DNA from 2 places in the Neorhizobium sp. LMR1-1-1.1 genome. Region 1 is predicted to be linked to the other one. Evidence: predicted binding sites of a transcription regulator. Region 1 holds the regulator's gene; the other holds the start of a gene.
What was found. The regulator LexA, encoded in region 1, represses DNA repair genes until DNA is damaged. The targets are predictions, from matches to a motif close to TGTTCNNNNTGTGTTCNG.
Positions count from the first base shown of each region.

Region 1 (14,617 bases):
TCATGCCGAGCTGCGAGGCCCTGATCGCAGCGATATAACCACCAGGGCCGGAGCCGATTACAATAACGTCATAAGCGTTGGACATGAGCGCTTCCAATCCTCTTCTGTCGAGACCCCGGCGAAACACCTTGGGTCTTCACGGGATGGAAGCGCCTGACGGTCAGACCGCCAGCTTGATCGCTTCTGCTTCCGGTTCAGGCTGAACCAGCATCCCGTAGATTTCTTCCTTGAGCTGCCTGCGCTGCTTGCACATGTCGATGAGCATTGCATCGCCTGCGGGCTCGTTGCGTCTCTCGGCCAGTTGGACCCTCCGGCTCAGTTCTTCATAACTCCGGCACAGTCGGGCAAAATGCCCATCCGTTTCCTGGAGATGGCGCACAAGCGCCCTGAAATCCGGAAATTCTGCGGCCAGTTCATGCAGCGTGCCAGACATGGAACAAATCCCTTTATTAGTGAGGAAGTGTCCACGCTAGGTCCGCCTAAAATTACCTCCGTTGATCCAGATCAAAGGCCAAGCATCATTCGAACGATCGGCTCCAGACCGCGACCAATTGCCCGAGTCCCCTCAGGCGTCAGGTGTACACCGTCGACCGGGCTGGTACGGGCAACCGAACCTGCATCGAAGAAACCGCAGCCAAGATCATCGGCAAGATCACGGTAAAGCGATGCAAGCATCGCCGATTCCTCGACGCCATTACGGAAGATCGCCGAAAACACTGGATCGGCCGTTTCACAGAGTGGCGGCGGCGAAACGATCAGAATTTCCGGCGCATCATAATCGAACGAATACTCGTGGTGGCGGATCAGCCCTACGAGCCTCTGCAAGCCGGCGCGGGCCGCATAAGCGGTCCCGGCAATCGCCGGCTTCATATCGTTGGTACCGAGCATGATGACGACGAGATCAAGCGGCATATGGGTGTGAAGCACCGTCGGAAGGTTCGTCACACCGTTGCGATCACAATCGGCCAGGTGATCGTCATAGCCGGTCGTGCGGCCGTTCAACCCTTCGGCAATCACGGTCACACCAGGCCCGAGGGCTGCACCGAGGACGCTTGGCCAGCGATCCTCGAAAGCATGCCGTCCCGGCCCTTCGGGGTCATACCCCCAGGTGAGACTGTCGCCGAAGCAGAGAACGGTCCTCATCCCGCCGTCCTTTTGCCGTTAAACCAGCATCGACATCGGATTTTCGATGTAGCGCTTGAAGGCGGACGCGAGTTCCGCACCGAGGGCACCATCGATGACGCGGTGGTCGAAGGCGAAGGTCGCCGACATCACCGTACCGACTTCAATCTTGCCGTTACGGACGACCGGCTTCTCGACGCCGGCGCCGATCGACACGATAGAGGCCTGCGGCAGGTTGACGATCGAGGTGAACGAAGAGACGCCGAACATGCCGAGGTTGGACACGGAAGTCGTGCCGCCCTGGTATTCTTCCGGCTTCAGCTTCTTGTCGCGGGCGCGCTTGGCCATGTCCTTCACCTCGTTGGAGATGACCGACAGAGCCTTGGTTTCGGCCTTGCGAACGATCGGCGTGATCAGACCGTCCGGGATCGAAACGGCAACACCGACGTCGGAATGCTTGTGCAGCACGCGGGCCGTCGAGGTCCAGGAGGCGTTTGCCATCGGAACGTCGCGCAGCGCCAGAGCCATCGCCTTGATGATGAAGTCGTTGACGGAGAGCTTGAAGGCCGGAACCTCGCCCTTCTCGGTCTTCTTCACCGGAGCCGACTTGTTGATCTCTGCACGCAGAGCCAGAAGCGCGTCGAGTTCGCAATCCATCGATACCGTGTAGGACGGAACCGTCTGGGTGGACTCGGTCAGGCGTGCGGCGATCGTCTTGCGCATGCCGTCATGCGGCAGGAGCTCGTAGGAGCCTTCCGCAAACAGCTTGAGCGTGCTTTCGTCCGACGGACCCTTTGCGACAGCCGGGGCCGGGGCGGCAGCAGACTGTGCGGCGGCCGGAGCAGCTTTCGCACCGCCGGCAGCAGCCTTCTCGACGTCCGCCTTGACGACACGGCCATGCGGGCCTGTGCCGGTGACGCCAGAAAGATCGAGACCGGCTTCCTTGGCGAGACGACGAGCAAGCGGCGAAGAGAATACGCGCTTGCCATCGGTAACCGGAGCAGGCGTCGACGGTGCCGGCGCAGCGTCGGCAACCGGAGCGGCGGCCTTCGGAGCTTCAGCAGTCTTTTCAGCCGGAGCAGCCTCAACCTTCGGGGCGGAACCCGCACCGGCAGCAGCGGCCGCAACGTCTTCGCCTTCTTCGGCAATGATGGCGATCAGTGCATTGACCTTGACCGATTCAGTGCCGGCGGGAACGACGATCTTGGCGATCGTGCCCTCGTCGACAGCTTCGACTTCCATCGTCGCTTTGTCGGTTTCGATCTCGGCGATCACGTCACCGGACTTGATCTTGTCGCCTTCCTTGACCAGCCACTTAGCGAGGTTGCCCTCTTCCATGGTCGGAGAAAGGGCAGGCATGGTGATGTTGATAGGCATCCTATCACCCTTCCCTTACTTGTAGCAGACGGTTTTGACCGCCTGAACGACTTCGCCGACAGTCGGCAGAGCCAGCTTTTCGAGGTTGGCGGCGTAAGGCATAGGAACGTCCTTGCCTGCGATCGTCAGAACCGGGGCATCGAGATAGTCGAAGGCCTGCTGCATGACGCGGGTGGCGATTTCGGTGCCGACCGAGTTCTGCGGGTAACCTTCCTCGACGGTGACGAGGCGACCGGTCTTCTTGACGGACTCGATGACCGTCGGCAGGTCCATCGGACGGATCGTGCGAAGATCGATCAGTTCGACATCGATGCCTTCCTTTTCGAGTTCGGCAACCGCCTTGACGGCATAGGTCATGCCGATACCGAAGGAAACGATCGTCGCGTCCTTGCCCTTGCGGTGGATGCGCGCCTTGCCGATCGGCAGAACGAAATCATCCAGCTTCGGCACGTCGAAATGCTGACCGTAGAGGATTTCGTTTTCAAGGAAGACGACCGGGTTCGGATCGCGGATAGCAGCCTTCAAGAGACCCTTTGCATCGGCAGCCGTATACGGCATGACGACCTTGAGGCCCGGGATCTGGCTATACCACGACGAGAAGTCCTGGCTATGCTGTGCGCCAACGCGAGCAGCAGCACCGTTCGGGCCGCGGAACACGATCGGAGCGCCCATCTGGCCACCGGACATGTAGAGCGTCTTGGCAGCAGAGTTGATGATCTGGTCGATCGCCTGCATGGCGAAGTTGAAGGTCATGAACTCGACGATCGGCTTCAGGCCGGACATGGCTGCACCGACGCCGATGCCGGCAAAGCCGTGTTCGGTGATCGGGGTATCGACAACGCGCTTGGCGCCGAACTCCTGCAGCAACCCTTGCGTGATCTTGTAGGCGCCCTGATATTCGGCGACTTCTTCACCCATGACGAATACGTCGCCATCGCGGCGCATTTCTTCGGCCATTGCGTCGCGCAGAGCTTCGCGAACGGTCGTCGAAACCATCTCGGTGCCAGCCGGAATATCCGGATCGGCAGCGACTTCGACCTTAGGCTGAGCCGGGACCGAAGCGGATGCGGGCTTTGCTTCTTCAGCGGCAGGCGCTTCAGCCTTGGGGGCTTCGGCTGCAGGCGCGGAAGAACCGATCGCATCGGCGCTTTCGCCTTCGGCAAGCAGGATCGCGATCTTGGTATTGACCTTGACGTTTTCGGTGCCGGCTTCGACCAGCAGCTTGCCGATCACGCCTTCATCGACGGCTTCCACTTCCATGGTCGCCTTGTCGGTCTCGATTTCAGCAATGACATCGCCGGACTTGACGGTGTCGCCTTCCTTCTTGACCCATTTGGAAAGCGTGCCTTCCTCCATCGTCGGAGAAAGTGCAGGCATCAGGATATCGATAGGCATAGGTTCTTTCCTCCCCGCGCTTAGAGCAGGATATCGGTGTAGAGCTCGGATGCATCCGGCTCCGGATCGTTCTGAGCGAAGTCGGCGCTATCCGTAACGATGTCGCGGATATCCTTGTCGATCGCCTTCAGCTCGTCCTCGGATGCCCAGCCCTTTTCGAGCAGACGGTTGCGAACCTGTTCGATCGGATCCTGCTCCGAGCGCATCTTCTGCACTTCTTCCTTGGAGCGGTACTTTGCCGGGTCGGACATCGAGTGACCGCGGTAACGGTAGGTCAGCATTTCGAGAATGATCGGACCCTTGCCGGAGCGGCAATGGGCGAGCGCCTCGTCAGCCGCAGCCTTGACGGCGCGCACATCCATGCCATCCACCTGGATACCCGGAATGCCGAAGCCGACGCCGCGCATCGAATAGTTCGACTGTGCGGTTGCACGCGCGGTCGAGGTGCCCATGGCATAACGGTTGTTCTCGACGATGTAGATGATCGGCAGTTTCCACAGAGCAGCCATGTTGAAGCTCTCGTAGACCTGACCCTGGTTGGCAGCGCCGTCACCGAAATAGGCAACCGAAACGCTATCATTGTTGCGATAGGCATTGGCGAAGGCGAGACCGGTGCCGAGCGACACCTGCGCACCGACGATACCGTGACCGCCGTAAAAATGCTTCTCCTTGGAGAACATGTGCATCGAGCCGCCCTTGCCCTTGGACAAGCCACCGCGACGACCGGTAAGCTCGGCCATGACGCCACGCGGGCTCATGCCGCAAGCAAGCATGTGGCCGTGGTCGCGATAGGCGGTGATGACCTGATCGCCTTCCTGCTGCGCCATCTGCATGCCGACGACGACAGCTTCCTGGCCGATATAGAGATGGCAGAAACCGCCGATGAAGCCCATGCCATAGAGCTGGCCGGCCTTCTCTTCGAAACGACGGATCAGCAGCATCTCGCGATACGCGTGCAGATCGTCTTCCTTGCCGAATTCCGGCGTATTCTTGCCGGTAAATTCCTTCGAGGCTGTTTTGCTGGCAGATTTTGCCGCTGGCTTGCGGCCGGATGCAGACGCGGATTTGGTTTGCGCCATCGATCCCTCCCTATGTGCTGCATTGAAAGAGCGGCATCGAGACGAGCACATGCGCGCCGCAACCCACTCCGGTTTCTGCAACTAACATAGGGAAGAAAGCGCGCCCCAGCAATGACATATTTGCATGGCTCTCATTCCACATAAGCCACTGAAATAAATCACGAAAATTAACTTAACCGAAATTCGGTTAACTCAGAAATAATTGTTAAATATGACTATTTCGTCTGTGCGGGAGACATTTAATTGATAACGCGCAATTTCATCGAGCATGTCTTTGTCGAGCGAGCCATCACTCATCAGATGCACCTGACGCTCAAGAGCTTCTCGCTTGGCCGTGAGCGCCGCAAGCTCGGCACTGCGTGCGATACGCTGCTTCTCGAATTCCTCGGTCGCAATAAGGCCGAGATCACCATGGATCGAATGATAGCCGAAATAGGAAAGAAACGCGACGGTGATTGCAGGCAGGATTAAACGGCCAAACTTTCTCTGTTTGTGATGTTTTGTCCACATGCCTGTTCTTAACACCTTGAGCTTACGCGGCGGGAGCGATTCATTGTCCCGGGGATAGGATCCGAAAATCGCAGAACTTGCTTAAGCATTCGTTTCCCTTGCCGCGATGCAGCGCAGATATGAAAAAAGCCCGCATCCTTGATGCGGGCTTTTTTCGAATATTGTTCAGACTTCAGAAAAGCGGCCTTTCGGCCGACCATTCCTTAGCCTTTCAGGATCGAGCGGCCTGCATAAACAGCCTGCGGGCCGAGCATCTCTTCAATGCGGATCAGCTGGTTGTACTTGGCCAGACGGTCAGAACGCGAAAGCGAGCCGGTCTTGATCTGACCGCAATTGGTGGCAACGGCGAGATCGGCAATCGTCGAATCTTCCGTTTCACCCGAGCGGTGCGACATGACGGCGGTGTAGGCAGCCTTGTGAGCGGTCTCGACGGCGTCGAGCGTTTCCGTCAGCGAACCGATCTGGTTGACCTTGACGAGGATGGAGTTGGCAACGCCCATCTTGATACCGTCGCGCAGGCGGGCGGAATTGGTGACGAACAGGTCGTCACCGACCAGCTGGACCTTGGAGCCGATCTTGTCGGTCAGGATCTTCCAGCCTTCCCAGTCGTCTTCGGCCATGCCGTCTTCGATCGAGATGATCGGATACTTGCCAGCGAGTTCGGCCAGGTATTCAGCCATCGCAGCCGATTCCAGCGTACGGCCTTCACCTTCGAGAACGTACTTGCCATCCTTGAAGAATTCGGTCGAGGCGCAATCGAGGCCGAGGAACACGTCTTCGCCCGGCTTGTAGCCGGCCTTTTCGATCGACTTAACGATGAAGTCGAGGGCTTCCGGCGCGCTCTTCAGACCCGGAGCAAAGCCGCCTTCATCACCAACATTGGTGTTGTGGCCCTGCGCACCGAGTTCCTTCTTCAGGACGTGGAAAATTTCCGAACCAACCCGCACGGCATCCTTCAGCGTTTCGGCGCCGACCGGCATGATCATGAATTCCTGGAAATCGATCGGGTTGTCGGCATGTGCGCCGCCATTGATGATGTTCATCATCGGAACCGGCAGTACATGGGCGCCGGCACCACCGACATAACGATAAAGCGGCAGGCCGGCCGATTCGGCGGCAGCCTTGGCAACGGCCAGCGACACGCCGAGAATGGCGTTTGCGCCGAGACGCGACTTGTTCGGCGTGCCGTCGAGCGCGATCATCGTCTTGTCGATATGGATCTGGCTTTCGGCATCGAAACCGCCGATGGCGTCGAAGATTTCCGTATTGACCGCTTCAACGGCCTTCTCGACACCCTTGCCGCCAAAGCGTTTGCCGCCATCGCGCAACTCGACAGCTTCGTGGGCACCCGTCGATGCGCCCGACGGAACAGCGGCGCGGCCCATCGAGCCGTCTTCCAGATGGACGTCGACTTCGACGGTCGGGTTGCCACGGCTATCGAGGATCTCGCGAGCGATAATATCGGTAATAGCAGTCAAGGGTCTCTCCTCAGAGTTAAGTCCATGCAGTCATTGAAAATGTATCACGTTCAATGACACGCCAATTACAGTGTTGGCGCTTTCTGCGCTTTGACAACGCTCAAGCGCTTTTTTGAAGTTCAGGCAGCCTTGGCCACAGCATCAAAAGCCATCAGCTTTTCCAGCAGCCGCGGCATGTCTTTCAGATGCACCATGTTCGGACCATCCGACGGGGCGTTGTCCGGATCTTCATGGGTTTCGATGAACACGCCGGCAACGCCAACCGCGACGGCCGCACGCGCCAGCGTTTCAACAAATTCGCGCTGGCCACCGCTGGAGCCACCCTGCCCGCCCGGCTGCTGCACCGAGTGCGTGGCGTCAAAGATCACCGGCGATCCGAGCGAAGCCATGATCGGCAGCGAACGCATGTCGGAGACGAGCGTGTTGTAACCGAAGGAGGCGCCGCGTTCACACAGCATCACGTTTGGATTGCCGCTCTCGGTGAATTTCGCCTGGACGTTCTTCATGTCCCAGGGGGCCAGGAACTGGCCCTTCTTGACGTTGATTGCCCGGCCGGTCTTCGCGGCTGCGACGAGCAGGTCGGTCTGGCGCGACAGGAAGGCCGGGATCTGCAGGATGTCAACGGTTGGCGCAACAAGCCCGCACTGCTCTTCCGTATGGATGTCGCTCAGGACCGGGAAGCCGAATTCCTTCTTCAGGTCGGCAAAAATCTCCATCGCATTTTCAAGTCCGATGCCGCGCTTGCCGGAGATCGACGTACGGTTGGCCTTGTCATAAGAGGACTTGTAGACCAGCCCGATGCCGAGCTTGCCGCAGAGCTCGCTCATCGTACCGGCGATCATGAAGGCATGATCACGGCTTTCCATCTGGCAGGGCCCCGCGATCAGCGAAAGCCGGCCTGCGTTGGAGAACACGACCTTCTTTTCGCCTTCACCGACCGAAACTTCTGAATTGGGGGAGACTGCCATTCTATTATTCCTCGAAGCCGAACAAAACGCCTTGGCCGGGCGACGGCGACACGAGAACGCGACCATCCCGGCGAATGAATGCGACGTCATTAGCAGCAAGGATGATCTCTGTCACGGCCAGATCAAGACTGCGAAAGATCACGGCCTCCCCTACCAACCCGGCTGCCACCCCTTCGACAGGAAGACCGAAGTCATGCGCAATTTGCTCGCGCCTGAGAACGCGCACGGCTCCCGTTTCAGCCTGGAACACCAGTCCACCTTCAACTTCGACACCCGGCGCTCGCAGCACATTGTCCAAAAAGGCAACCGAAGCATGCGGATCATCACTTGCCAAAACGACTTCCTTCAAACCTGCGACCGCATTGGCATGGATACGCAATTCAGCCATATCCTGAGGGAAAGACACCAGCCGCTGACAAGAGAAAGCAAAGAAATCAGCCACATCATCCATCGCGGCAAAAGCAAGCCGGAAACGAGCCTCGACCTCATCACCGTCCGGAGACTTTACAGCTCTGCCGAATTCGAGGGGCTCGCCGCCGGAAATTCCGGCTGCGACATAATGCCGATGATCGCTCGATGCGTCGTCGCTGGAGACCACGATGGCCGACAAGCCTTCACGTCCGCGGCGACCGCGATAAGCCAGATCGCGCTCGACAAAGACATTGCCTTTCTTGGCATGAGCCCCCGCCTTGCGCCTGTCCGCAACAGCCAGTGGCTCCAGATAGGTACCGTCTTCAAAAAAAACACAGGCATTGGCCGTACCGAAGGGATGCACGCCGTCAGGCGCGACAGTGAAACCCAAAGACGACAGCCGCTCGCGTGCCTTGCCGAGATTTCCAACAGGCAAAACGAGATGATCGATATTCCTAGCAGTCACACATGTCCCCCAGACTTCTGATCCGCTAGGCGTAGATTGGGCAGACCGCCGGGGAGCGCAAGTAGATTCCGACTGAGAACGTCATTCGGCATCCAAGAAACTGATTATATTGTCACGAAAATTTAAGGACTTGCGGAACACATATGGAACATATAGTGTTCGTTCTGCATTTGTTTCAAATCTGAAGGTGCGCCTCACATGCTGACTCGCAAGCAACAGGAACTGCTTTTGTTCATTCACGAACGGATGAAGGAGTCGGGCGTACCTCCGTCTTTCGATGAAATGAAGGACGCTCTCGACCTTGCGTCGAAGTCGGGCATCCATCGGCTCATCACGGCACTTGAAGAGCGCGGTTTCATTCGCCGTCTCCCCAACAGAGCGCGCGCACTCGAGGTCATCAAGCTTCCCGAAGCCTATGTTCCCACGCTGCAGCCGAAACGCGGTTTTTCACCGAGCGTGATCGAGGGAAGCCTTGGCAAGAAGCCGGCGACGCCTGCTGCCCCGCCTGTCTCCGCCAATGACAGCGCGTCTGCAAGCGTGCCGGTCATGGGCCGCATCGCCGCCGGCGTACCGATCTCGGCAATTCAGAATAATACCCACGACATTTCCGTCCCCGTAGAGATGTTGGGATCCGGCGAGCATTATGCGCTTGAAGTCAAGGGCGACTCGATGATCGAAGCCGGAATTCTGGATGGCGACACCGTCATCATTCGCAACGGCAACACCGCCAATCCGGGCGATATCGTCGTTGCACTCGTGGATGATGAAGAGGCCACACTCAAGCGCTTCCGCCGCAAGGGTGGCTCAATTGCGCTGGAAGCGGCAAACCCGGCTTACGAGACACGAATTTTTCCACCGGATCGGGTCAAGGTCCAGGGCAGGCTCGTCGGCCTCATTCGCCGTTATCACTGACACCGGAATTGTTGCCAACATCAGTTGGCGCTTCTGATCGATAATCCGTTCCTGCTTGATCTGAGACAGCAAACTGCGCCTCAAGACGGCCACTCGATTTTGGTTTGGAAATCCATTCCGGCAGATACGGGTCATAGAGATTGCGTCGCCAGTCGTATTGGCGATGAATGGTCCATGGGCGAACCGTGCCAGCCATTGCTGTCGTGACATTCCATTTTCCGGCTGCTGCCGCCCCGGAAAGATCGATTTCAATTGACCCTGTCTTGCGCAGGCTGGCGCCGCTCAGCATCGGGGTACCAGACCGACAGGAATGGAAACGCGCACGCGGCGCGATAACAAGGCCGGCAACGTCGCAAGCCGCACCGGCATAACGGCCATCATCAACAACAACGACCAAAACACCTTCCGGTGACATGAATGCGCACCAGGCCTTGAGCTGACATGAGAATCTGACACTCCCTGCCTCCTTCATCAGCCGCTGCGCTTCGACCAGAACAGGTTCCGGAATTCTTTCACCGGAAGACCCGGCCATATTTTTTAGAATTTCACTTTCCAACATCTCCGACATAGCCAGCACTGGAAGCTGTCGCGCATACATCCACTGCCCATAGACGAACTCGGAGGGACGTTTCCTGTTGGCGGCAACACGTTCTGCATCTCGATAAGCAACGAGGTTCCCATCTTCAGCGATGAGAAGACTTGATTGGGCGTGTTGCATCCCCATCCAGAACAGGGCTGCAGCGGTAAACAGGAAAGGCAAGCCCGAATAGCGAAGCCGTGTCCTGAGGAGCGTCAGTAGCAGAAAACCGCAGACCCCAAGCGGCAAAAACCAGGGGTGCTGTTCTCCGACGACAATGTCCCCGCCCCATCCCGCTACATGCTTCGCGATCAAGATGACCCATTCGAGGCTCCAGGCCATGATCCCGATGAAGGGAGCATCGAGGCCGAAGGGCATCAACAACATCGCAGCAAGCCCGGCCGGCATCACCAGGAAGCTGATGATCGGCATGGCAGCCAGGTTCGCGGCAAGCCCATAGGTGGCGACGCGATGGAAATGCTCGACGGAAAACATCGTCGTCGCAAGACTACCAATCAGCGATGTCGCGATAATGCCGGCGATAAAGCGCCAGCCAACGGCAGCCCATGTCACCAGAGGATGACGGATGGGAAATCGCTCCCGCTCTTCCGTTTCAGGGCGTCGCGACCAAGCCGCATAACCGGCCACGAGCGCAACCGTGGCAGCAAACGACATCTGGAAACTTGGCCCCAGAATTTCCGAAGGCGTCCAGATGAGGATGATCAGCGCAGACAAGGCTACATTTCGCAAACTTATCGAGGGCCGGTCCAAAAGCACGGCAACAAGTATCACCGCCATCATGATATAGGCGCGCTGGGCGGATACACCGAAGCCCGATACCAGATAATAGGCCGTAACCATTGCAAGCGCCCCGCCGGCGGCAATCTTCTTGATTGGCAGGGCCTGTGCGAGGCCAGGGAAAAGAGCAAAGACGCTACGCAATCCCACGAAGAAAATCCCGGCGGCAAGCGCCATATTCAATCCGGAAATGGCAACGATGTGAGCGAGGCCGGAGACCCGTAGCGCCTCGACTGTATCTTCGGAAATTGCCCGTCTCTCATCGGTGACAATGGCGGCGGCGAAGGCACCGGCATCACCCGGCGCAATCTCGCGAATACGATTGCCGATCTGCCTGCGCAGATCGAAGAGCCAGCGTAAGGCGAGCTGCGGCCAGCCGGTCGCCACATCCGACCCTCCAGCCTGCTGCGGAGCGCTATAGAAATACCCCACCGCACCAATGCCATCGAAATATGCCGAGAAGGCAAAGTCGTGCAGACCGGGCAAGGCCGGCCCGGAAGGCGGTGACAGCCTTGCGCGTCCGGAAATAGCTGCCCCGTTGTCAAACGGCTGATGCTGCGCCCTTGCCAGCAGCGAAACCCGGACAGGCGGGCGCCGAAGAATGGGGTTTGCTGTCTGTCGCACAGCCACGATATAACGCAGTCGCCCGGGACCGGCAGCCTCACTACGCTCGACAACGCCCATGACATCCGTTGTTACCGGTGAATCGAGAATGACCGTCGATTGCCGCCACGCTTCGATCTCGGCCAGCGCCATGCCACAAAAGCCCAGACACGCAAATGTGAAAAAGACACGCGCGCAACCATCTCTTGTTATCAACGCCAGAGCCGCCAGCACGGCAAGAGCAAGGAACGGCACCCATGCCAACGGCTCCACCGGGCTGAGGAACCACACTGCCGAACCGATGCCAATTGCAACAGGCATGAACAGAAAGCCGTGGCCATGGAGGCGCTCCTCGCGGAGCGAAATTGAAAGAAATGCTCGCGCCTCCGCCAATGGCGCACCAATTCGCCTTCCGTAAGAAACCGGCGCTATCGCTGCAGTATATCGATGGGCTGCAGTTCTGATGGCCAAATCATCAGGCGCCGGTTGAAAATGCGATATCGGCTCGGCAGCAGCATTAGAGCGCCGGCTCAACGTTTTGGTATCTATCTTCTCGAAACCTTCAGCCCGCATTGAACCAGCCTGCCCCGATCATAAAATACAACCTGAGCGTTCTTTTTGAGTGCGTCAACCTGACGCATATGGGCTTGCCACCAGAACCGATTTTCTGATTGCAACAAGGGGTTGGCCACAGGGTCAAATGTCGATGCCCAATATCGTATCGCGCTGCACAATTTGCCGTCAGAACAGCTTGGCATCTGCTAAAGGATCATATAGCTAAACGTGGAACGCTTAATGCTTATGGCGCTTTTGAGGCGTCATGCCGCCAACCGGTTGGAGGATCAGAATGACGGAAACAAGCGCAACTCTCGCTCTCGGTGACAAGAAGGTCGACCTGTCGGTCAAGTCCGGTACGATCGGTCCTGACGTTATCGATATCGGCGCGCTCTATAAACATACCGGGGCCTTCACCTACGACCCCGGGTTTACCTCGACCGCTTCGTGTGAATCGAAAATCACCTATATCGACGGCGACGAAGGCGTGCTTCTTCATCGCGGCTATCCGATCGAGCAGCTTGCCGAACAGGGTGACTTCCTCGAAACCTGCTATTTGCTTCTTTACGGGGAACTGCCGACCGCAGCTCAGAAGAAGGACTTCGATCATCGCGTGACGCACCACACCATGGTGCACGAGCAGATGAGCCGCTTCTTCACCGGTTTCCGCCGCGATGCGCATCCGATGGCCGTCATGTGTGGCTGCGTCGGCGCTCTGTCGGCCTTCTATCATGACTCGACCGATATCACCGATCCGCACCAGCGCATGGTCGCTTCGCTGCGCATGATCGCCAAGATGCCGACGATAGCGGCCATGGCCTACAAGTACCATATCGGCCAGCCGTTCGTATATCCGCAGAACCACCTCGACTATTCGTCGAACTTCCTGCGCATGTGCTTTGCCGTTCCTTGCGAAGAGTACAAGGTGAATCCGGTTCTGGCCCGTGCCATGGACCGCATCTTCATTCTGCATGCCGACCATGAGCAGAACGCTTCCACATCGACGGTTCGCCTTGCCGGTTCTTCCGGTGCAAATCCGTTTGCCTGTATCGCCGCCGGCATTGCCTGCCTGTGGGGTCCAGCGCACGGTGGTGCCAACGAAGCAGCGCTCAACATGCTTCAGGAAATCGGTTCGGTCGACAAGATCCCGGAATACATCGCACGCGCCAAGGATAAGAACGATCCGTTCCGCCTGATGGGCTTCGGCCACCGCGTCTACAAGAACTACGACCCGCGCGCCAAGATCATGCAGAAGACCACGCATGAGGTTCTGGCCGAACTCGGTCACAAGGACGACCCGCTCCTGCAGGTTGCCATGGAACTCGAAAAGATCGCGCTCACGGACGAATACTTCATCGAGAAGAAGCTCTATCCGAACATCGACTTCTATTCGGGTATCACGCTGAAGGCGATGGGCTTCCCCACCACCATGTTCACCGTGCTCTTCGCACTCGCCCGCACCGTCGGCTGGATCGCCCAATGGGCCGAGATGATCGAAGATCCGCAGCAGCGTATCGGCCGCCCGCGCCAGCTCTACACGGGCGAAGCCAAGCGTGACTACCTGCCGATTTCGAAGCGCTAAGCGCCATCTGGATAAAAACAAAAAACCCGGTCGTATGACCGGGTTTTTTATTGGACGAAGAGACCTTCATCGGCAGCTCCACACGAACAGCCGGTGAAGCTAGCTGCGGTTCAATAGATCCAGGACAGCTGTCGCGGCCGCCTCGCCCGGAGGAACCGGCACCTGCAGCCGCAGCCATGCGAGATCAAATCCTTCCAGCATTGCCCGGCGCTGCACGGTATCGTTCGACAGCCGCTCCGACCAACGGCACAGGCTGCCGGGTCGAACCACCTCGTTGATATACTCTGGCACGACGGGGTAATCGGCGATGAGGTTGGGCAAGGCTCCTGTCCAGATCTTGATCCGACCCGCGAGCAGCTTGATCAGCCAATCCGTCTTGTAAGCGGAAACGACCGGAACGGTCGCAAGACCAAGTTCAAGGATGACCGTACCGGAGGCTGCCATCGCAGTATCGGCCTCGATGAAGGCACCCCACTTCGCCTCGGCACCCGAAACCACCTCCACGGCAACCGGAAGACTGGCAGCGATTTCCCGCACCAGCGCTTCACGACGCGGAACGGTCGGCAGCAGAAAACGCGTGGCCCCATTACGCTCCGAAAACTCCTTTGCCGCCTCACCGAAGACAGGCAAAAGGCTTTTGATTTCCGCGGACCGGGAGCCGGGCAAAAGCAGGATCGTTTTTTTCTCGCTGACCACCTTGGTCGGTCGCGCCGCTCGTTGGCGCCGGACCTCGAGAAGGTCCGGATCATTGGTCAGACGATGACCAACGAAAATCGTCTCCGGT
Region 1 is NZ_JBEGHE010000001.1:1,258,079-1,272,695, reverse strand. Features, by position in the region: gene lpdA (dihydrolipoyl dehydrogenase) at 1-85, opposite strand, end outside; gene MRBLMR1_RS06140 (DUF465 domain-containing protein) at 161-433, opposite strand; gene MRBLMR1_RS06135 (SGNH/GDSL hydrolase family protein) at 505-1,143, opposite strand; gene MRBLMR1_RS06130 (pyruvate dehydrogenase complex dihydrolipoamide acetyltransferase) at 1,162-2,499, opposite strand; gene MRBLMR1_RS06125 (pyruvate dehydrogenase complex E1 component subunit beta) at 2,515-3,894, opposite strand; gene pdhA (pyruvate dehydrogenase (acetyl-transferring) E1 component subunit alpha) at 3,915-4,973, opposite strand; gene MRBLMR1_RS06115 (FtsB family cell division protein) at 5,166-5,483, opposite strand; gene eno (phosphopyruvate hydratase) at 5,687-6,961, opposite strand; gene kdsA (3-deoxy-8-phosphooctulonate synthase) at 7,081-7,929, opposite strand; gene MRBLMR1_RS06100 (VOC family protein) at 7,934-8,806, opposite strand; gene lexA (transcriptional repressor LexA) at 9,005-9,718, shown strand; gene MRBLMR1_RS06090 (ComEC/Rec2 family competence protein) at 9,699-12,017, opposite strand; gene gltA (citrate synthase) at 12,544-13,833, shown strand; gene lpxB (lipid-A-disaccharide synthase) at 13,933-14,617, opposite strand, start outside.

Region 2 (14,617 bases), 230 kb from region 1:
ACGCGAAACCGCTCTATATATTTCTTTCAACGTAATTCCGGACGCAAAACCGGTTCCCACTTTGCTGGATTTGCTTTAGCCGATCAGCGCCTGCATGGCCATTGCACCCTGCGGAGCATTCACCTTGCCTTCGTGGATGAAGAAGGAGAACACGTCACGCGATTCTCTTTTCACCGTCCGTTTTTCATCGACCAGCGGCAAGCTGTTCGGCACGCCACCTTCGGCCCAAGTGGTGAGCCTCTTTGCCCATTCTTTCATGTCTCCATCGGCATAACAGGTCGGAATATCGTCCGAGCCCTTCTGCAAGCGCGCATAAACGAAATCGGCAGTGACATCGGCGATCATCGGATAGTCGAAATGCTCGGCGCAGACCGGTGCAATATTGTATTTTTCCAAAAGCGCCACGAATTCCGGCACCTTGAAGCTATCGTGGCGAACCTCGACGACATGGCGCAGTGGCAGGCCCTCCAGCTTTTCCGGCAGCAGCTTCAAAAACGCCTCGAAATCTTCAGGCTCGAATTTTTTGGTCGGCGCGAATTGCCAGAGCAGGGGGCCGAGATGGTCTCCCAGCTCAACCAGTCCCTGCGTCAGGAATTTCTCGATAGACTCGCCAGCATCCGCCAGAACCTTGCGGTTCGTGGTGAAGCGGCTGGCCTTGAGCGAGAATATAAAGCCGTCCGGCACTTCCGAAGCCCATTTGGCAAAGGTCTCAGGTTTTTGCGAACCGTAATAAGTGCCGTTGACCTCGATCACCGAGAGCTTGCTCGCGGCATATTCCAGCTGCCGTTTCTTAGCGAGCTTTTCGGGGTAGAATGTGCCCTCCCAAGGCTCGAAGGTCCAGCCGCCGATACCGCTGCGGATCGTACCACTCTTGCTCATCTTCCCTCCTGATGGCTGCCTGCGTTACTCTGCAGCCTCGACCTTTTTCGCCGGGCGCCGTTCCAAAAGCTCCTTGAGGAAATGACCGGTATAGGACCGCTTCTCCTTGACGATCTGTTCTGGCGTACCCTGTGCGACGATCTCACCGCCGCCGGTGCCGCCCTCGGGACCGATGTCGATGATCCAGTCGGCCGTTTTGATGACTTCGAGATTGTGCTCGATGACCACGACAGAATTCCCCTGGTTGACCAGTTCCTGCAGCATTTCCAGCAGTTTGGCGACATCATGGAAATGCAGGCCGGTGGTCGGTTCGTCGAGAATGTAGAGCGTGCGGCCGGTAGACCGTTTCGACAGTTCCTTGGCGAGCTTGACGCGCTGCGCTTCACCACCTGACAGCGTGTTCGCCTGCTGGCCGACCTTGATATAGCCGAGGCCGACATCGAACAGCGCCTGCAGCTTGTCGCGCACAGCCGGGACTGCCGAGAAGAACTCGACCCCTTCCTCGACCGTCATGTCGAGCACGTCGGCAATCGACTTGCCCTTGAAATGCACGTCGAGTGTTTCGCGATTGTAGCGCTTGCCGTGACAGACATCGCAGGTGACGTAGACGTCCGGCAGGAAGTGCATCTCGATCTTGATGACACCGTCACCCTGGCAGGCTTCGCAGCGACCACCCTTGACGTTGAACGAGAAACGACCGGGCGCATAACCGCGTGCCTTCGCCTCCGGCAGGCCGGCGAACCAGTCACGGATCGGCGTGAAAGCGCCTGTATAGGTGGCCGGGTTGGAGCGCGGTGTGCGGCCGATCGGCGACTGGTCGATATCAATCACCTTGTCGATATGCTCGAACCCGTCGATGCGGTCGTGTTCCGCCGGGATTTCACGCGCGCCCATCACACGGCGGGCAGCCGACTTGTAGAGAGTCTCGATCAGGAAGGTGGACTTGCCACCGCCCGACACGCCGGTAACCGCCGTGAAAACGCCGAGCGGCACCGATGCCGTGACATTCTTGAGGTTGTTGCCGCGAGCCCCGACGACCTTGATCTCCTTGCCCTTCTTCGGCTTGCGGCGCTCGGCCGGAACGGCGACGCCGAGTTCGCCCGACAGGTATTTACCGGTCAGTGACTTGGGGTTCGCCATGACCTGCTGCGGCGTGCCTTCGGCGACAACCGTGCCGCCGTGAATGCCGGCGGCAGGGCCGATGTCGACGACATAATCGGCCGTCAGGATCGCATCCTCGTCGTGTTCAACGACAATAACCGTATTGCCGATATCGCGCAGGTGCTTCAGCGTTTCGAGAAGCCGGGCATTGTCGCGCTGATGCAGGCCGATCGACGGTTCGTCGAGCACGTAAAGCACACCGGTCAGACCCGAGCCGATCTGCGAGGCAAGCCGGATGCGCTGGCTTTCACCACCCGACAGCGTCCCTGAATTCCGCGACAGGCTGAGATAATCGAGACCGACATCGTTCAAAAACTGCAGGCGTTCGCGGATCTCCTTGAGGATGCGCACCGCGATCTCGTTCTGCTTGGTGTTCAGGTGTTCGGGCAGCGCCGAAAACCAGTCGCGCGCCACCTTGATCGACATTTCCGTCGTTTCGCCGATATGCAGCTTGTTGATCTTCACCGCCAAGGCTTCCGGCTTGAGCCGATAACCGGCGCAGGCCGGGCAGGGGGCCGCCGACATGTAGCGTTCGATCTCCTCGCGCGCCCAGGCGCTGTCAGTCTCCTTCCAGCGACGCTCGAGGTTCGGCACAATGCCTTCGAAATTCTTGACCGTCTTGTAGGAACGGGCACCGTCGACATAGTTGAACTCGATCTTCTCCTCGGTGCCCTTGAGGATCGCGGCTTGCGCGTCGCTGGAAAGCTTGTCCCAGCGGTCGGACAGCTTGAAGCCGAATACCTTTCCGAGGCCTTCAAGCGTCTGATTATAATAGGGTGAAGAAGATTTGGCCCAAGGCGCGATCGCGCCGTCACGCAACGTGCGCGCCGGCTCCGGAACGATGAGATTCTCGTCTACCTTCTGCTGTGAACCCAAGCCGTCGCATGTGGGGCAGGCGCCGAAAGGGTTGTTGAAGGAGAACAGCCGGGGTTCTATTTCCGGAATTGTGAAGCCGGAAACCGGGCAGGCGAACTTTTCCGAAAACAGCACGCGCTCATGGGTTTCGTTGAGCGATTTGTTGGCCGAACCGCCGGCAGCTGTTTCGTTTGCCGGCAGCGGCTTGTCGGCAAATTCTGCGACCGTGAGACCGTCGGCCAGCTTCAGCGAGGTTTCAAGACTGTCTGCCAGTCTTGCACCAATATCCGAACGGACGACCAGACGGTCGACCACGACATCGATATCGTGCTTGTATTTCTTGTCGAGGGTAGGCACATCGACGATTTCATAGAACTGGCCGTCGACTTTCACGCGCTGAAAGCCCTTTTTCATCAGTTCTGCGAGTTCCTTCTTGTACTCGCCCTTGCGGCCGCGGATCAGCGGCGCGAGAATGTAAAGGCGCGTACCTTCCTCGAAGTCAAGCACGCGGTCGACCATCTGGCTGACCGTCTGGCTTTCGATCGGCAGGCCAGTGGCGGGAGAATAGGGAACGCCGACGCGGGCAAAAAGCAGGCGCATATAGTCGTAGATTTCGGTGACCGTGCCGACCGTCGAGCGCGGGTTGCGCGAGGTCGTCTTCTGTTCGATCGAGATCGCCGGCGACAGGCCTTCGATCTGATCGACATCCGGCTTTTGCATCATTTCCAGAAACTGGCGGGCATAGGCCGACAGGCTTTCCACATAACGGCGCTGGCCTTCCGCATAGATCGTATCGAAGGCAAGCGAGGACTTGCCCGAGCCTGAAAGGCCGGTCATCACGATCAGCGAATTGCGGGGCAGGTCGAGATCGACGCCCTTCAGATTGTGCTCGCGCGCACCGCGAATGGAAATGGTCTTGAGTTCGCTCATCGTCATGCCTTTGGAGAGGCCCATCTGGGAGGATTTGAAGGCCCTTATGTAGTCATTGATCCGCGCCTGTCGAGGCGAAACTGCCGCAATCGGCTACGGTTCCGACTCCGTTGACAGGAGTATAGGAATAAAATAGAACAAATAAAGAACAAAATATCCAGCCAATGAAAACCCGGGACCTGATTTCATTTAGAGGGAACTTTGCCTGTGGATGAGGGATAGGGGGGAGGTCGCGCCTTGCCCGGCCTATGGTCTATGGTGAACGGATTGGATTTAGGCCGCGGTGGCGGCAAAGTAAGGTGAGAAGATTATGGCAGGTAGCGTCAACAAGGTCATTCTGATCGGCAACGTGGGTGCAGATCCGGAAATCCGTCGGACCCAGGACGGCCGTCCGATCGCCAACCTTCGCATCGCGACGTCGGAAACCTGGCGCGATCGCAATTCCGGCGAGCGCAAGGAAAAGACCGAATGGCACACCGTCGTCGTCTTCAACGAAGGCCTGTGCAAGGTTGTCGAGCAATATGTAAAGAAGGGTGCCAAGCTCTATATCGAAGGCGCGCTGCAGACCCGCAAGTGGCAGGACCAGAGCGGCAGTGACCGTTATTCGACGGAAGTCGTGCTGCAGGGCTTCAATTCAACGCTGACCATGCTCGATGGTCGCGGCGAAGGCGGCGGTGATCGCGGCGGCTTCGGCGGCGGTCGCGGCGGCTCGAGCGACTTCGGCGGTGGCGGTGACGACTTCGGCGGCGGTTATGGTGGCGGCGGCAACGATTACGATCGCCCGCGCTCCGGCGGCCAGGGTGGCAATCAAGGTGGCGGGCAGGGCGGCCGTGGCGGCCAGTCCGGCGGCGGAAACTTCTCCCGCGATCTGGATGACGATATTCCGTTCTGATCAGAGGCGCCGCGAGGCGCCTCTTTCATGAGCGCTGCAATATAACGGATCGGAAACTATAAATGAGCGACGCCGCCAATATCAGCAGACAACCCGCGACATGGCGGATCGTTCTCGCTGCCATCCTGGATTTCTTCACGATTTTCTGGGCTTCCGGATTTCTGGTGGCTTCGATTTTCGGAGGTCGCACGGATGGTGGTTTCGCACTTGACGGATGGCTGGCGCTTTTGTGTTTCGCGCTGATCGTCGCCTATTTTGTCGTCTTCAACAAATTCCTCGGCGGAACGATCTGGAAGCGGATCCTGAAGGCAAAGCGGACCGATCGCTAAGGACGTCTCTATAGGCGACCATCGCCTTTTGTCGCTGCCTCGAGCGTGGCTATCAATACGTCCGATTGCGAGAGAATGCCGGCCATTTTCCTGTTTTCCGCGACCACCGGCAGATAGTGCAACCCCTGCTCCGCAAACATGATGATCGCATCGGAGAGTGACGCGTCAGGGCGGATCGTTTTGACGGGGGACGTCATGATGTCCTTAACCGTCCCATTGGCCGCCGAGGCGCCCTGTGCAATCAGCCGCAAACGGTGACGAAAACCGATTGTCGGCTCTCCTTTTATCCAGTTGGGCTTGTCAAGAAAGTCGGTCTGGGTAACGATCCCGACGACTTCGGCTGCATCATTGGTGACTGGCAGTGCCTTCAGGTGACGGCTGCGCATGATGACGTGGGCATTGCGCAAGCTCTCATCCGGTGCCACCGCAACGACATCCCTGGACATGATTTCCTTGCAGGTCAGATCGCCTGCCCGGCGGCGATAGGAGCGCAGCTCGGTGCGTCTCAGGATGGATTCGAGATCATCCCGATCGATATCGAGAAATGCATCATAGTCCTTCAGCACCTCGTCCAGATCGTCCGAAGAAAAACCAATTCGTTGGATGGGCGCTGGATCCCTGGTTCGGTGATCGACTGGAGCAAGGCTTGCTCGATGCGGATATCTGCGGCCGGTGACATTGTTGTAAAGCAGTGCGAGAGCAAGCAGAGCCAAAGAATTTCCAAGAACAGGCCATATGACGAAGGTGTAACCGAGATCGTGGATTGAAGGCCCTCCGAGCACGGCGGTCAGTGCGATTGCGCCGCTCGGCGGGTGAAGGCAGCGAAGCGTCATCATCAGTCCGATGGCGATGCCGATCGCCAGCGCCGCTGCAACGAATGGATCGGCAACCAGCAGGCTCACCGATACGCCCGTGATAGCAGCCACCGTATTTCCACCAAGGATCGACCATGGTTGGGCGAGGGGACTGGCCGGGACGGCGAACAGCAATACGGCTGAAGCCCCCATCGGCGCAATGAGCGCGGGCAGGGCAGGGTCAAGGCCGACGGCGAGGCCTGCGACAAGCCCGGTGATCAGTATTCCCAAAAGCGCACCCGACGAGGCGCGTAGCCGCTCCGTTTTGCTGACGAGCTGAGTATCGGGCAGCATCCGGCGCAGCATGGACAACATCGATATTTCCTTCAGTCAGACAATTGCGTCGCCGGAATCTTTGGCGGCGCCTGCTTCTATCAGAAGCAACTGATTTGTCGTCTGTCAAAAGACCGATGTCGGCAGTTCACAGATTGAAGGCTGCGCGAACGCCATCCACCACGAATTGCACTGAGAGTGCGGCCAGCAATACACCGAGAAGTCGGGTCAGGATCGCGCGGCCGGTAACGCCGAGAATGCGGTCCAGCCGTTCGGCAAGCAGCAGCGTCACATAGAGAATAAGCATCATCAGTGCGATGACGGAGATCAGAAGCGCCCGGTCAAATGGGCTCGTGAACGTGCCGGCAAGCAGAACCGTGGCGGAAATCGCGCCGGGGCCGGCAATCAGCGGGATAGCCAGAGGAAATACGGCAAGGTCCCGGATATGGTCGATGGTGATGGCTGCCTGCGAGGTCTTTTCCTTGCGCTCCTGCCGCTTCTCGAAGACCATTTCAAAGGAAATCCAGAAAAGCAGCATGCCACCTGCTATGCGGAACGCTCCCATCGAGATGCCGAGCAGGCCGAGCACGCCGGCGCCGAACAGCGCGAACACGGTCAGGATGCCGAAGCCGATGACCGAGCCGCGCAGGGCCACCTGCTTGCGTTGTACAGCCGTCATGCCGACCGTAAGGCCAAGGAAGACCGGGGCGAGGCCGGGTGGGTCCAGCGTCACCAGCATTGTCGTCATTGCGTTGATCAGCGCATCGGCCGTCGCCATGTATAATTTCCCCGATAGGTCGAGTTCCTTGCGAACACGATGGATGATTGTTAGGACAGTCCCGGCTTAACGGGAAGTCAGGACCTTTGCCGCGCTTGCGGTGATGGACAAAGTCTTGCCTTGAATGGCGTCGAAAGCTGTTCAAAACCCTCGCGGAAATTGGCGCTCGTTACCTCTTTCCGTTATAAAAATGCAACTGATTCCGTACAGAGATCGTGATCCGATTTGACTGAGCAAAGCACACCCGGCGGCGGAAAGCTGCCCCCAGGCATCGAACCCATTTCCATCATGGAGGAGATGCAGCGCTCCTATCTCGATTACGCCATGAGCGTCATCGTCAGCCGCGCCCTTCCTGATGTTCGTGACGGCCTGAAGCCGGTCCATCGCCGCATTCTCTACGGGATGAACGAGCTGGGGCTCGACTGGAACAAGAAATACGTCAAGAGCGCCCGCGTCACCGGTGACGTGATGGGTAAATACCATCCGCACGGCGACTCGGCGATCTATGACGCTTTGGCCCGTATGGCGCAGGACTGGTCCTTGCGCATGCCGCTGATCGACGGTCAGGGCAATTTCGGCTCGATCGATGGCGATCCGCCGGCGGCCCAGCGCTACACCGAGTGCCGTCTGGAAAAGGTGGCGCATGCGCTGCTCGACGACCTCGACAAGGAAACCGTCGATTTTCGCGACAACTACGACGGCACCATGTCGGAGCCGGTCGTGGTTCCGGCCAAATTCCCCAACCTGCTGGTCAATGGCGCAGGCGGCATCGCCGTCGGCATGGCCACCAATATCCCGCCGCACAATCTTTCGGAAGTCATCAACGGCTGTATCGCGCTGATTGATAATCCGGCGATCGAGCTGCCCGAGATGATGGAAATCATCCCCGGTCCGGATTTTCCGACCGGCGCGATGATTCTCGGCAAGAACGGGATTCGCTCGGCTTATGAGACGGGTCGCGGCTCGGTCATGATGCGTGGCCTTGCCACGATCGAGCCGATGCGCGGCGACCGCGAGCAGATCATCATCACCGAAGTTCCCTATCAGGTGAACAAGGCTACGATGATCGAAAAGATGGCCGAACTGGTCAAGGACAAGCGCATCGAGGGCATTTCCGACCTGCGCGACGAGTCTGACCGCCAGGGCTACCGCGTCGTCATCGAGTTGAAGCGTGACGCAAACGCTGACGTCATCCTCAACCAGCTTTACCGCTACACGCCGCTGCAGACCTCTTTCGGCTGCAACATGGTGGCGCTGAACGGCGGCAAGCCTGAACAGCTGACGCTGCTCGACATGCTGCGCGCCTTCGTGTCCTTCCGTGAGGAAGTCGTCAGCCGCCGCACGAAATACCTGCTGCGCAAGGCCCGCGAACGCGCCCACGTCTTGGTCGGTCTCGCCATCGCCGTCGCCAATATCGACGAAGTCATCCAGCTGATCCGTCGTGCACCCGATCCGGCAACGGCCCGTGAGCAGTTGATGACCCGCCGCTGGCCGGCACATGACGTGGAATCGCTGATCCGCCTGATCGACGATCCGCGCCACAGGATCAACGAGGATGCGACCTACAATCTGTCCGAAGAGCAGGCGCGTGCCATCCTCGAACTGCGTCTTGCCCGCCTGACCGCACTCGGCCGCGATGAAATCGCCGACGAGTTGAACAAGATCGGTGCCGAGATTTCCGATTATCTCGACATCCTGTCGTCGCGCATCCGCATCCAGACCATCGTCAAGGATGAGCTCGCAGGCGTTCGTGACGAATTCGGCACGCCGCGCCGCACCCAGATCATGGATGCCGGCCTCGACATGGACGATGAAGACCTCATCGCCCGCGAAGACATGGTCGTCACGGTATCGCATCTTGGCTATATCAAGCGCGTGCCGCTTGCGACCTATCGCGCCCAGCGTCGTGGCGGCAAGGGCCGCTCCGGCATGGCGACGCGTGACGAGGATTTCGTCTCGCGCCTGTTCGTGGTCAACACCCATACGCCGGTTCTGTTCTTCTCTTCGCGTGGCATCGTCTACAAGGAAAAGGTCTACCGCCTGCCGGTCGGCACTCCGCAATCGCGCGGCAAGGCGCTGATCAACATGCTGCCGCTGGAACCCGGCGAACGCATCACCACCATCATGCCGCTGCCCGAGGATGAGAATTCCTGGGAAAACCTCGACGTCATGTTCGCGACAACGCGCGGTACGGTTCGCCGTAACAAGCTGTCCGATTTCGTTCAGGTCAACCGCAACGGCAAGATCGCCATGAAGCTCGAGGAAGAGGGTGACGAAATCCTCTCCGTAGAGACCTGCACTGCGCCAAACCATGATCTCGCCATTCCGGGTGATGACGTGCTTCTGACGACGGCACTTGGCCAGGCAATCCGCTTCCCTGTCGATGAGGTCCGCGTGTTCGCCGGCCGAAACTCGATCGGTGTTCGCGGTATCAACCTGGCCGATGGCGACCGCATCATCTCTATGACCATCGTCAATCATGTCGATGCCGAGCCGTGGGAGCGTGCTGCCTATCTGAAGCGCTCCGCCGCAGAACGTCGCGCTGCGGGTGTCGACGAGGAGGATATTGCTCTGGTCGGTGAGGAAGTCACCGAAGAGGGACAGCTCTCCGATGAACGTTACGAATACCTGAAGTCCCGCGAACAGTTCGTTCTGACCGTGTCGGAAAAGGGTTATGGCAAGCGTTCATCCTCTTACGACTTCCGGACCTCGGGCCGTGGCGGCAAGGGTATCCGCGCCACCGACACGTCCAAGACCGCGGAAATCGGCGAACAGGTTGCGGCCTTCCCGATCGACGAAGCAGACCAGATCATGCTCGTTTCCGATGGCGGCGTTCTGATCCGCGTTCCGGTAAACGGCATCCGTATCGCCAGCCGCGCGACAAAGGGCGTCACGATCTTCTCGACCGCCAAGGATGAGAAGGTGGTTTCCGTCGAGCGTATCAGCGAGCCGGAAGGTGACGAGGAAAATGGCGTCGAGGGCGAAGAGGAAAACGGCATCGATGCCGCAGGCACCGCTTCCGCCGAAAATCCGGCGCCGGAAGGTGATGATAGCGGCGCGTGATGCGCGCCGTTTGATCCCAACTTGAAGTCAGATACGAAAAAAGCCGGAGAACATGTTCTCCGGCTTTCGAATTTTAACTGTCTGACACTCTGTGGTGACTTTTGAGCTCTGCAGCGCCTGAGGTGAGGTTCCAATCAAAAGGCGCTGTGTCTGCGAGCGAAATCCTCAATATCTCCGCGCGGGCGGTGAAGCGCGGAAACCATCAGAGTCACTGACGCGACACACAGACTGCTGATCAGAACTGCAAGAATTGCCAGAGTCTCGAACATGACCTGCCTCCGAGGGTCAGGCCCGCTCGGCCTGATTAATAGTAGGAAACGTCCTGATAACGACCGGACATCTGCGAGTAGTTCATTTCCGACGGATCGGACTTGTTCTGGTAAAGGGTTACCGTCGCAGTCAGCATGACTGCGATCATGGACGTCCAGACGACATTGATCATGGTGACCTTGTCGAGCGTCATCGGGTTCCGCTTAAACATATCCGCATTCCTTCTTAACTGGCCCGGCGCATCAAGCACACACGGGTTCCACCGCATTTTGAGAGAAACTTAACTGAACGCCTCTGAAGCCTGCCTGAAAGGGCTGTTCATCTGGCGTTCATCTTTTGCATTTGTCAGGCGTCGTTCTGTTCCAGGGCGAAAAGGGCGCCTTCGATGAGAAACGCAGCAAGAACAGCACCAAGAACGACCATAACCAGCATTTTTCTCTCCATGATCGGGCAGGAAGCCCTGCCGCTGATGTGGAGTAAAACAAACTGCCGCTGAAACGACCTTGAATGGCCCGTTCATCTTGCATTCACGGCATCGATAGCCTCTGACCCTTGCAGACGAGGGGGCGACGTGACAAAAGGCCGGGGAATCTTAATCGGCAAAGTCAGGGGCTGGGCCTAGGCATGACGACCGCTTTCTATCCCGGATCCTTCGATCCGATGACGAACGGGCATCTGGATGTTCTGGTTCAGGCACTGCAGGTCGCTGACCGCGTGATCGTCGCGATCGGTGTTCATCCCGGCAAGACGCCGCTGTTTTCCTTCGAGGAACGGGCAGAACTGATCCGTGCGTCGCTCAAGGAAGCGCTGCCGGAAAAGGCTGCCAATATAGATGTCGTGTCCTTCGATCGACTCGTTGTCGATGCCGCTCGCGCCAATGGTGCTAGGCTACTGATCCGCGGCCTGCGTGACGGGACGGATCTGGACTACGAAATGCAGATGGCCGGCATGAACCGCCAAATGGCGCCTGACGTGCAGACTGTCTTCCTGCCGGCAGGCACCGCGTCGCGGCCCATAACGGCCACATTGGTCCGTCAGATCGCGGCCATGGGCGGCGATGTGGCAGCTTTTGTACCGCCAACCGTGCTCGCGGCCTTGAAATCGAGATTTGCGCGCTGATTTGTTCAGAAACACGGAGTTTCCAATGAAATTGCTTCACTCTGCCTTTGCCGGTCTGATCGCCTTCGCATCCATGGCGGGTGCCGCCTATGCTGACGATCTCCTGACTATCCAGTTGAAGGACGGTCCGGTCGTCATCAAGCTTGCGCCGGAAGTTGCGCCGAAGCACGTTGCCCAGATCGAAGCGCTCGCCTCCAAGGGCGAGTACGACAACGTTGTCTTCCACCGCGTCATCGATGGCTTCATGGCCCAGACGGGCGATGTCGAGTTCGGCAAGCAGGGCGGTGCGAAGTTCAACCCCAAGCGTGCCGGCATGGGCGGCTCCGAGATGCCGGATATCCCGGCGGAATTTTCGAAGGTCCCGTTCAAGCGCGGCACCGTCGGTATGGCGCGGTCTCAGAGCCCGAACTCGGCCAATTCGCAGTTCTTCATCATGTTTGACGAAGGTGCTTTCCTAAACGGCCAGTATACGGTCGTCGGTCAAGTCCAGTCCGGCATGGAATTCGTCGACAAGATCAAGCGCGGCGAGGGCGGCAATGGCGAAGTCAGCAACCCCGACAAGATGATCAAGGTCACGGTCACCAAGAAGTAACGGCACAAAGCCGCGATTTTCCACTAGAAGAAAGCCCGAGAGGCAAGCAAGGAGATACACATGGCGGAGATCAAGGATCCCGAAAACACCCTCATCATGGAAACCACCAAGGGCAAGGTCGTGATCTCGCTTCTGCCGGACCTCGCTCCGGGCCACGTTGCCCGCATCAAGGAACTGGCTCGCGAAGAAGCCTATGACGGCGTAGTCTTCCACCGCGTCATCCCGGATTTCATGGCGCAGACCGGTGACGTCAAGTTCGGCAAGAAGGGCGGCGAAAGCTTCAACCCGTCGCGCGCCGGCATGGGCGGTTCCGAAAAGCCGGACCTGCAGGCTGAATTCTCGGCTGTTCCGCACGTTCGCGGCACCTGCTCTATGGCCCGTTCGCAGAACCCGAACTCCGCCAACTCGCAGTTTTTCATCTGCTTCACCGACGCTCCGTGGCTGAACAAGCAGTATTCGGTCTGGGGCCAGGTCATCGAAGGCATGGACATCATCGATCAGATCAAGAAGGGCGAACCGGTACAGGATCCGGATTCGATCGTCTCGGTCCGCGTCGCAGCCGACGTTTAAGTCGAGCTTTCGCTTTTGGCCCGCTCCGTTCCTTTAAAGGACGGGGCGGGCTTCCGCATTTCAAGAACAGGCCCGAAACTACACCATGCGTGTCGAACTTTTCGATTTCGATCTGCCGGAAGAAAACATCGCTCTGCGGCCTGCAAACCCGCGTGACAGCGCGCGTTTTCTTGTCGTGCGTCCGGATGCTGCCCCGGTTTTCGCGGATCACCGCGTTTCCGAACTGGCGGACTTCTTAGAACCTGGCGATGCGCTGGTGTTCAACGATACCAAGGTTATTCCGGCGCAGCTCGAGGGTATCAGGCACCGCGAAGGCGCGGGCGGCCAGCAGGTGTCTGCAACGCTGCATATGCGCAGCGAGCCCGATGTCTGGAAGGCATTCGCCAAGCCCGGCAAGCGCATCAAGATCGGTGATCGTATCGAATTTGGTCACTCGGCGGAGACATGTCAGCTCGGCTCACTGATGGCGACGGTGGAAGAGAAAGGCGAGGGTGGCGAAGTCACCCTGCGCTTCGATCTTTCAGGACCGGCGCTCGACGAGGCGATCATGTCCGTCGGCCATATCCCGCTGCCGCCCTATATCGCCGCCAAGCGTGCGGAAGATGCAAAGGATCGGCAGGATTACCAGACCATCTATGCTCGCGAGGACGGAGCCGTTGCGGCCCCCACCGCCGGCCTGCATTTCACGCCTGATCTCTTTGCAAAACTTGATGCCGCAGGCATCGAACGGCATTTCGTTACACTCCATGTCGGCGCCGGCACGTTTCTGCCGATGAAGGTGGATGATACGGTCGACCACAAGATGCATCAGGAAATCGGGTATGTGAGCGCCGAAACTGCTGCAAAGCTCAACGCCGTGAAGGCGAGGGGCGGGCGCATCATCTGTGTCGGCACGACCTCGCTGCGGCTGATCGAAAGCGCCGCCGTCGATGGCGGCACGATCGAGCCGTGGAGCGGCCCGACCGGCATCTTCATCACACCCGGCTACCGCTTCAAGGCGGTGGACATGCTGATGACCAATTTCCACCTGCCGAAATCCACCCTGTTCATGCTCGTCTCGGCCTTTTGCGGCCTGGAGACGATGCAGGACGCCTATGCCCATGCCATCAAGACAGGTTATCGCTTCTATTCCTACGGCGATTCCAGCCTGCTATTTCGGAAAGACTAGATGAGCACCGAGAATTTCCAGTTCACCCTGAAGAAGACCGACGCCGGCGCGCGCCTTGGCGAAGTCTCCATGCCGCGCGGCACGATCCGTACTCCCGCCTTCATGCCGGTCGGCACCGTCGGCACGGTCAAGGCGATGTATCTCGACCAGGTCAAGGACACCGGCGCCGATATCATCCTCGGCAATACCTATCACCTGATGTTGCGCCCCGGCGCTGAGCGCGTCGCGCGCCTCGGTGGCCTGCACAAGCTGATCCGCTGGGATGGTCCGATCCTGACGGATAGCGGCGGTTTCCAGGTCATGTCCTTGTCCGGCCTGCGCAAGCTCGACGAGAAGGGCGTCACCTTCAAGAGCCATGTCGATGGTTCGCTGCACCATATGTCGCCGGAACGCTCTATCGAGATCCAGGGTCTGCTCGGTTCCGACATCCAGATGCAGCTCGACGAATGTGTGGCACTGCCGGCCGAGCCGCAGGAAATCGAACGCGCCATGGAACTGTCGTTGCGCTGGGCCGAGCGCTGCCGCGTTGCCTTCGGCGATCAGCCGGGCAAGGCGATGTTCGGAATCGTTCAGGGCGGCGATCAGCCGGCCCTGCGCATCCGCTCCGCCGAAGGCCTGAAGCAGCTAGATCTCAAGGGCTATGCTGTGGGTGGTCTGGCAGTCGGCGAACCGCAGGATGTCATGCTCTCGATGCTGGAAACGACGCTTCCCGTTCTGCCGACCGAAAAGCCGCGTTACCTGATGGGCGTCGGCACGCCGGACGATCTTCTAAAGTCCGTTGCCCGTGGTATCGACATGTTCGACTGCGTCATGCCGACCCGCTCCGGCCGACATGGTCTGGCGTTCACCCGCCGCGGCCGCGTCAACATCCGCAATGCCCGCCA
Region 2 is NZ_JBEGHE010000001.1:1,483,660-1,498,276, forward strand. Features, by position in the region: gene MRBLMR1_RS07160 (DUF72 domain-containing protein) at 76-879, opposite strand; gene uvrA (excinuclease ABC subunit UvrA) at 904-3,825, opposite strand; gene MRBLMR1_RS07170 (single-stranded DNA-binding protein) at 4,136-4,717, shown strand; gene MRBLMR1_RS07175 (RDD family protein) at 4,780-5,046, shown strand; gene MRBLMR1_RS07180 (HPP family protein) at 5,055-6,215, opposite strand; gene MRBLMR1_RS07185 (MarC family protein) at 6,322-6,951, opposite strand; gene gyrA (DNA gyrase subunit A) at 7,177-10,014, shown strand; gene MRBLMR1_RS07195 (hypothetical protein) at 10,319-10,495, opposite strand; gene coaD (pantetheine-phosphate adenylyltransferase) at 10,909-11,403, shown strand; gene MRBLMR1_RS07205 (peptidylprolyl isomerase) at 11,429-11,995, shown strand; gene MRBLMR1_RS07210 (peptidylprolyl isomerase) at 12,056-12,565, shown strand; gene queA (tRNA preQ1(34) S-adenosylmethionine ribosyltransferase-isomerase QueA) at 12,651-13,733, shown strand; gene tgt (tRNA guanosine(34) transglycosylase Tgt) at 13,734-14,617, shown strand, end outside.
Region 2: uvrA (excinuclease ABC subunit UvrA) is a predicted target of LexA. The motif match lies at 3,959-3,976, and genes of this name have one in related genera.